Regions from separate parts of the Streptomyces sp. NPDC048507 genome, predicted to be linked through region 2. Evidence: predicted binding sites of a transcription regulator. Region 2 holds the regulator's gene; the other holds the start of a gene.
What was found. Region 2 encodes HspR, which represses chaperone genes until heat shock. Its sites were predicted from a motif close to TTGAGNNNNNNNNNCTCAA; they were not measured.
Positions count from the first base shown of each region.

Region 1: a site for HspR is predicted at 1,890-1,908, ahead of lon (endopeptidase La). Genes of this name have one in related genera too.

Region 1 covers NZ_JBICWZ010000010.1:19,495-23,677, reverse strand. Annotated here, with positions in the region: gene ACGFXC_RS25440 (SDR family NAD(P)-dependent oxidoreductase) at 1-106, opposite strand, end outside; gene ACGFXC_RS25435 (hypothetical protein) at 208-567, opposite strand; gene ACGFXC_RS25430 (SUKH-3 domain-containing protein) at 793-1,593, shown strand; gene lon (endopeptidase La) at 1,931-4,183, shown strand, end outside.
Region 2 covers NZ_JBICWZ010000004.1:405,375-409,557, forward strand. Annotated here, with positions in the region: gene dnaK (molecular chaperone DnaK) at 1-214, shown strand, start outside; gene grpE (nucleotide exchange factor GrpE) at 214-885, shown strand; gene dnaJ (molecular chaperone DnaJ) at 925-2,115, shown strand; gene ACGFXC_RS14900 (heat shock protein transcriptional repressor HspR) at 2,117-2,581, shown strand; gene ACGFXC_RS14905 (helix-turn-helix transcriptional regulator) at 2,734-3,765, opposite strand; gene ACGFXC_RS14910 (hypothetical protein) at 3,850-4,146, shown strand; gene ACGFXC_RS14915 ((2Fe-2S)-binding protein) at 4,146-4,183, shown strand, end outside.

The sequences.
Region 1 (4,183 bases), on a different contig from region 2:
CGCGGTCACCGGCGGCCAGCGCCGCTTCGGCGAAGGCGCGCCCGAGACCGCGGCTGGCGCCGGTGACGAACCAGACGCGGCCGGTGCCGGTGGCTGAAGTGCGCATGGGGATGCTCCCGTCACTGATGAGACGAGACGTACCGTCTCGCTTTCTGGGTTCACTGTGCCCCGGGCCGGCGAGATCGTCAAGACGCGACGTCTCGTTTCCTATTCGTCGGCCCGGGCGGGGCCGTCCGGCGGCCCGACGCGACGCTGGTTGCTCCTGCCGCAGCTCAGGCAGACGATCCAGTCCCGCCAGCCGCCGTCCTCCGCCCGCCACGGGACTCCGGCGACGTTCCCCTCGAACCCGCAGAACACGCAGGTCTCCTCCGCCCCCTCCAGTCGCCGCATCGGCCGCAGCGGCCCGTCCGGCGGGCGCCGGACGCCCAGCCAGTCGCAGCCGGGGCACTCCCACCACGACTCCCCGGACCGCGGGCGCGGCCCGCCGCCACCCCAGAGGCTCCCGCGCCGCAGGACCTCGAACGCCATCAGCTCCCGCCCACAGCGCGGGCACCCTGGAACGACCACGACCGCCCTCCTCTCCTCGTCGCAATTGTCCGATCCAATGTGAAGTTGCGAGAGGCCTGCGTGGTGAGGTGCGTGGTGAAGAGTTGAGCTGGGCGATGCGTGGCCCGGTTGCCCAGAACAACCTTGCATTTCGCGTAGTCGGCCCTTGAGCGGTTTCGTCGTTGACGCCGTCGGCGAGCGTGCAGCATCGTCGGGGCATGGGGTCTGAAGGTGCGAAGCGCAGTCATGCGGAGGCTTGGGCGGTGCTCTTGGAGGAATACCCTCCCTCCAGCTGTGGGCGACCAGTCCTCCCCGTCCCTGGGGGCGCTGTTGCAGGCGGCTGCCAGTGACCCGTTGCTGAGCGCGATGTATCCGTGGATCTCGATGCAGCAGCTGAGCGTGTCGGCATCAGACAACTGGGAGGACTGGGGGCGTGAACCGCTCCCGGCGATGTTCGCCCGTCCGGATCGTTACTCCGTAGTGGACCGCGGCGAACGGGGAGATCGTGTCGCTTTCGAGGCAGCCGATCCAGCCGAGGTAGTCGCGTTCGCCGCCCGTTTGGTGCGTGGCCGGCGTGCAGTTCAGGAGAGGGAGTCCCACGTCTGGTCGGCCGAGGTGGAGTCAGTGCTGCGTGATGCGGGCTGGTATCCGGGGCGAAATGTTGAGGTGACAACGCGGCGAGAGCGTCTGGAAGCCGACGGCTTCCGTGTTCATTCCGCCGCCGAGGATTTCCTGCGTGAGTTCGGCGGGCTGACTGTGGTTGGCAGTGGCTCCGGGATCACGAGAGCGAGGGAACCGTTCGAACTCGACCCGCTGCTTGCGCTGGGCGAAGAGGGCCGATTCGGTGAATGGGGTGAGGAGATCGGGTGCCACCTCTTTCCGTTGGGGGAACTTGACCACGGCCGTTCGTTCCTCGGCCTGGATGAGCATGGCGAGTTGTATGTCGTCGCCAACTGGCTGGCCAGGTTTGGTCGTATGCCCGAGGCCATGGAGAACCTCATCCTTGGAGTGATGCCAGTCCGTATGCCCGCCTCAGTCCAGCACTAAGACCTCGAACCGCGTCGCCCACACATCCGCGAGGGGGCGTCGGAACTCCGACCCACCCGGATCGATGTACCCGACCTCGAAGCCCTCCGCCGGAGGCCCTGCCACACGGCCCGGTACCACCTAACGCATGCACTACGACCAGCTAACTCCGCCTCTCATGCAACGTCACGCTGACCTGTGCAAGATCACGTGCAGCCTGAAGCTGGTCAATGAAAGGTCGACCAGTACCGGACGGCAATCCTTGGTGTTCGCCGCCGGCGAACGGGGTGGGGGGAACATCGGGGGGCGCACATGCATTGAGTCGGCATAGCTCAACTTCACTGCCGGAGGGAAGATCATGGCTTCGACGTCCGTAACGCTCACCCTGCCCGTACTGCCGCTCGACGACGAGGTCGTGCTGCCTGGGATGGTCGTACCGCTCGATCTGTCCGACGCCGAGGTGCGCGGAGCCGTCGAGGCGGCGCAGGCGGCGGCCGGGAGCGGCAAGCCCCGGGTCCTGCTCGTGCCCCGCGTCGACGGCAAGTACGCCGCCACCGGTGTGCTGGGGACCGTCGAGCAGGTGGGACGGCTCTCCGACGGGGATCCCGGCGCGCTCATCCGGGGCCGCGGCCGCGTCCGCATCGGCGCCGGGACCACCGGCCCGGGCGCCGCGCTGTGGGTCGAGGGCGAAACCGTCGACGAGAAGGTGCCCGATCCGCTGCCCGGAGCCGTCACCGAGCTCGTCAAGGAGTACAAGGCCCTCGCCACCAGCTGGCTCAAGAAGCGCGGGGCCTGGCAGGTCGTGGACCGGGTCCAGCAGATCGAAGGGGTCTCGGCCCTCGCCGACAACTCCGGCTACTCGCCCTTCCTGAGCGTCGCCCAGAAGGTCGAACTGCTGGAGACCGCCGATCCCGTCGCCCGCCTCAGGCTCGCCGTCAAGGCGCTCGGCGACCACCTCGCCGAACAGGACGTGGCCGAGTCCATCGCCAAGGACGTCCAGGACGGCGTCGACAAGCAGCAGCGCGAGTTCCTGCTGCGCCGCCAGCTCGAAGCGGTCCGCAAGGAACTGCGCGAGCTCGGCGGCGAGAAGGGCGGCGAGGAGTCCGACGACTACCGCGCCCGCGTCGAGGCCGCCGACCTGCCCGAGAAGGTGCGCGAGGCCGCCCTCAAGGAGGTCGAGAAGCTGGAACGCTCCAGCGACCAGTCGCCCGAGGGCTCCTGGATCAGGACCTGGCTCGACACCGTGCTGGAGCTGCCCTGGAACGAGCGCACCGAGGACGCCTACGACATCCGCGGCGCCCGCGCCGTCCTCGACGCCGAACACGCCGGGCTCGGCGACGTGAAGGACCGCATCACCGAGTACCTCGCCGTGCGCAAGCGCCGCTCCGAACGCGGCATGGGCGTCATCGGCGGCCGCCGCGGCGGGGCCGTCCTGGCCCTCGTCGGGCCCCCCGGCGTCGGCAAGACCTCCCTCGGCGAGAGCGTGGCCCACGCCATGGGCCGCACCTTCGTCCGCGTCGCCCTCGGCGGAGTCCGCGACGAGGCCGAGATCCGCGGCCACCGCCGCACCTACGTCGGCGCCCTGCCCGGCCGCATCGTCCGGGCCATCAAGGAAGCCGGCTCCATGAACCCCGTCGTCCTCCTCGACGAGATCGACAAGGTCGGGTCCGACTTCCGCGGAGACCCGGCCGCCGCCCTCCTGGAAGTCCTGGACCCGGCCCAGAACCACACCTTCCGGGACCACTACCTGGAGGTGGAACTGGACCTCAGCGACGTCGTCTTCCTGGCCACCGCGAACGTCCTGGAAGCCATCCCCGAAGCCCTCGCCGACCGCATGGAACTCGTCCGCCTCGACGGCTACACCGAGGACGAGAAGGTCGTCATCGCCCGCGACCACCTGCTGCCCCGCCAGCTGGAGCGCGCCGGACTCGGCGCCGACGAAGTGGTCCTGGAGGAGGACGCGCTGCGCCGCCTCGCCGGGGAGTACACCCGCGAGGCGGGCGTGCGCACCCTGGAGCGGTCCCTCGCGCGGCTGCTGCGCAAGGTGGCCTCGCAGCACGAACTCGGCGAGAGCGAACTGCCGCTGCGCATCGGCGCCGACGGTCTGCGCGCCCTGATCGGACGCCCGCACCACGTCCCCGAGTCCGCCCAGGACCCGGCCGAACGGCGCACCGCCGTCCCCGGCGTGGCCACGGGTCTCGCCGTGACCGGCGCGGGCGGCGACGTCCTCTTCGTCGAGGCCTCGCTCGCCGACCCCGAGACCGGGGCCGCCGGGCTCACCCTCACCGGCCAGCTGGGCGACGTCATGAAGGAATCGGCGCAGATCGCGCTGAGCTTCCTGCGCTCGCACGGCGCCGAACTGGAACTGCCCGTGGCCGACCTCAAGGACCGGGGCGTGCACATCCACTTCCCGGCCGGAGCGGTCCCCAAGGACGGCCCCAGCGCGGGCATCACCATGACCACGGCCCTCGCCTCGCTGCTCTCCGGCCGCCAGGTCCGCACCGACGTGGCCATGACCGGCGAGGTCTCCCTCACCGGCCGGGTGCTGCCCATCGGCGGGGTCAAGCAGAAGCTGCTCGCCGCGCACCGCGCGGGCCTGACCACCGTGATC
Region 2 (4,183 bases):
GCTGAAGGGCGAGGACGCGGCGGAGATCCGCACCTCGACCGAGAAGCTCGCCGCGATCAGCCAGAAGCTGGGCCAGGCCATCTACGCCGACGCCCAGGGTGCCCAGGGTGCCGCGGGTGGCGCCGGTGACGCGGGCCAGGCCAAGGCGGCCGACGACGACGTCGTCGACGCCGAGATCGTGGACGACGAGAAGCCGAAGGGTGGCGCTGCCTGATGCCGGAGGAGACCCCGGGCTTCGACGAGAAGCCCGAAGTCCCCGCCGACGGCACGTCCGACGACGCCGCCGAGCCGAAGGCCGCAGCTTCCTCCGACAAGGAGGAGGCCGCGGCCCCGGCCGGGGACTCCGCAGCAGCAGACGTGGCTCTGCTGGCGCAGCTGGACCAGGCCCGTACCGCGCTCGGCGAGCGCACCGCGGACCTCCAGCGGCTCCAGGCGGAGTACCAGAACTACCGTCGCCGCGTGGAGCGGGACCGGATCGCCGTCAAGGAGATCGCTGTCGCGTCCCTCCTGACGGAGCTCCTGCCCACCCTGGACGACATCGGCCGGGCGCGGGAGCACGGCGAACTGGTCGGCGGCTTCAAGTCGGTGGCCGAGTCGCTGGAGACCGCGGCGGCCAAGATGGGCCTGCAGCAGTTCGGCAAGGAGGGCGAGCCCTTCGACCCGACGATCCACGAGGCCCTGATGCACTCGTACGCGCCGGACGTCACCGAGGACACCTGCGTGGCGATCCTGCAGCCGGGGTACCGGATCGGCGAGCGTACGATCCGTCCCGCGCGGGTCGCGGTCGCCGAGCCCCAGCCGGGTGCGGCGCCCGCCGCCAAGTCCGAGTCCGCGGAGGGCGACAAGCCGTCCGACAAGGACGCGGATGCCCCCGAAGAGGGCTGACGCAGCACACGTAGGAAACCGAGAGGAGGGCCACCGGGGATGAGCACGAAGGACTTCGTCGAGAAGGACTACTACAAGGTCCTCGGTGTCCCGAAGGACGCCACCGACGCCGAGGTGAAGAAGGCGTACCGCAAGCTCGCGCGCGAGTTCCACCCGGACGCGAACAAGGGCGACGCCTCGGCCGAGGAGCGCTTCAAGGAGATCTCCGAGGCGAACGACGTCCTCGGCGACCCCAAGAAGCGCAAGGAGTACGACGAGGCCCGCGCCCTGTTCGGCAACGGTGGCTTCCGCCCCGGTCCGGGCGGGGGCGGCGGCTCCTTCAACTTCGACCTGGGCGACCTCTTCGGGGGCACCCAGGGCGGCGGTGGCGGCGCGGGGGCCGGCGGTTTCGGCGGCGGCCTCGGGGACGTCTTCGGCGGCCTGTTCAACCGTGGCGCCGGCCCGGGTGCGGGAGGCCGCACCCAGCCGCGCCGCGGCCAGGACGTCGAGTCCGAGGTGACGCTCTCCTTCACGGAGGCGGTGGACGGCGCGACCGTCCCGCTGCGGATGTCCTCGCAGGCACCCTGCAAGGCCTGCTCGGGCACCGGCGACAAGAACGGCACCCCCCGGGTGTGCCCGACCTGCGTCGGCACCGGCCAGGTGTCCCGCGGCAGCGGCGGCGGCTTCTCGCTGACCGACCCCTGCGCGGACTGCAAGGGCCGCGGACTGATCGCGGAGACCCCCTGTGACGTCTGCAAGGGCAGCGGGCGGGCCCGCAGCTCGCGGACCATGCAGGTCAGGATCCCGGCGGGCGTCTCCGACGGCCAGCGGATCCGGCTGCGCGGCAAGGGCACTCCGGGCGAGCGCGGCGGCCCGGCGGGCGACCTCTACGTGGTCGTCCACGTGGACTCCCACCCGGTGTTCGGCCGCAAGGACGACAACCTCACGGTGACGGTCCCGGTGACCTTCGCGGAGGCCGCCCTGGGCGCCGACATCAAGGTGCCGACCCTGAACGGTCCGGCGGTCACGCTGAAACTCCCCCCGGGCACCCCCGGCGGCCGTACGATGCGGGCCCGCGGCAAGGGCGCGGTCCGCAAGGACGGCACCCGCGGCGACCTGCTCGTCACGGTGGAGGTGGCGGTGCCGACGGAACTGAGCGACAAGGCCCGCGAGGCCCTGGAGACGTACCGCGACGCGGTGGGGTCCGAGGACCCGCGCGCCCTGCTGTTCGAGTCCGCGAAGGGAGCTTGACATGGACGGCCGCCGACGACAGACCCGTTTCGGCAGTGGTGCGTACCAGCTGACCGACGAGACCCCGGTCTACGTCATCTCGGTGGCCGCCCAGCTGTCGGGCCTGCATCCGCAGACCCTGCGCCAGTACGACCGGCTCGGCCTGGTCTCCCCGGACCGGACGGCCGGCCGCGGCCGGCGCTACTCCGCCCGGGACATCGAGCTGCTCCGCACGGTGCAGGCGCTGTCCCAGGACGAGGGCATCAATCTGGCGGGAATCAAGCGGATCATCGAACTGGAGAACCAGGTGGCCGCGCTCCAGCAGCGCGTCGCCGAGCTCGCCAGCGCGGTGGACGGGGCCGCGGCCACCCTCAAGGCCCGCGAGGCCCAGGTGCACGCCTCCTACCGGCGCGACCTGGTCCCGTACCAGCCGCCGCAGCCGGGCAGCGCGCTGGTCGTCTGGCGTCCCAAGCGCCCGATGGACTGACGCCGCCCGCACCCGGCGCAGGCCCCCGTACGACCCGTACGGCCCGTTCGGCCCTGTAAGAACCTGCACGCGCGAAGGCCCCGCCCGAAATCCCGGGCGGGGCCTTCGCGCGTCGCGCGTCACGGGGCCGTGGGCGGCCCTGTACGGCCCCCTCAGGGCTCCGGGAGGTCCGGGGGGCCCTCGGTGTGCAGGATCCCCGACTGGGCGATGAGGTAGCCCAGCTGGGCCCTGCTGCCGCTGCCCAGGGCGGTGGCCAGCCGGGCGATGTGCGCGCGGCAGGTCCGCACGTTCATCCCCAGCCGGCGCGCGATGGCCTCGTCCACGTGCCCCTCGATCAGCAGCTGGGCGATGGAGCGCTGCACGCCGGAGATCCCGTCGGGCATGTGCGTGTACGTGACCTCGTCGCTGAGCGGCACGGCCCGCCGCCACAGCTGCTCGAACACCTTGATCAGGTAGTCGACCAGCCCCGGGTGGCGGAGCTCCAGCGCCACCCGCCGGTCGTCGCTGACCGGGATGAAGGCCACCGTGCGGTCGAACACGATGAGCCGTTCGATCAGCTCCTCCAGGGTGCGGATCTCCACCTTGCCCGCCGAGATCCGCTCCACGTAGGCGAGCGTGCCCTGGCTGTGCCGGGCGGTGTGCTGGTAGAGCGTGCGGATGCTCACCCCGCGGTCGATCAGCGGGGCGTCGCGTTCCAGCGCCTCGCTGAGGGCGTAGGAGGGGCGGGCCCCGCCCGGCTGGACCGTCAGCATCTCCGTGTGGCACTCGGCCGTCGCCAGGTCCAGCGCGGCGTTGATCTGGTCGAATCCCTCCAGGACGGTGATGGCGTGGGTGTTCGAGGGGTTCTGCGCGCTGATGGTGAGGAACGGCTCGAATGCGTCGGTGAGGTCGATCGCGCTGCGCCGCCGGTCCTGGATCTCGCGTTCCAGGGGCTGGAGCCGCTGCGCCAGGGCGATGGCGGGCGGAACCGCCCGGAGCTGGTTCGCGTCATCCGGGTCGGGGCGCAGGAGGGCGAATTCAAGCAGGCAGGGAACGTTTTCCACCTCGCTGCGCGGCACCCGTCCGGTGCTCAGCGCCGCCGCGTAGAGCCGGGCTCCCTCGTCGCACATCGATGTCACGGGGTGGGGATGTGTCGGGTTTGTGTCGCTTATGGGCAAATCTCCACCCCCCAGGGTCCTGAACATGCAAGAACATGATGCATCGTCCCTGTGGCCGTAACGTGCCTGAATGAGCCATGGTCTGACATGCGGGGGAGAGGATTCCATCAAGTGAGGACGAAGCCGACCATGTACAAGAGAATGCTTCGCTCGGCGCTTGCCGTTGTTTTCTCCGCTGTTGCGGTCTTTGGGGCAGTCGGCGCTGTCAACGGCGACGCGGGGGGTGCTCTGGCCGACAGCGGTTGGAACGTCGCGCCGACGGACAGCGGCAGGGACGCCAGGCCCGCGGGCAAGACGGACAGCGGCTGGAACACCGTGGCGGACGGTGAGCTCGACAGCGGTTGGAACGTCGTGCCGACCGTCCAGTCCGACAGCGGCTGGAACGCCGCACCCGCGACGGTCGCCTGATGACCCCCGACGACCGCGACTTCCGACGTGAGATGGC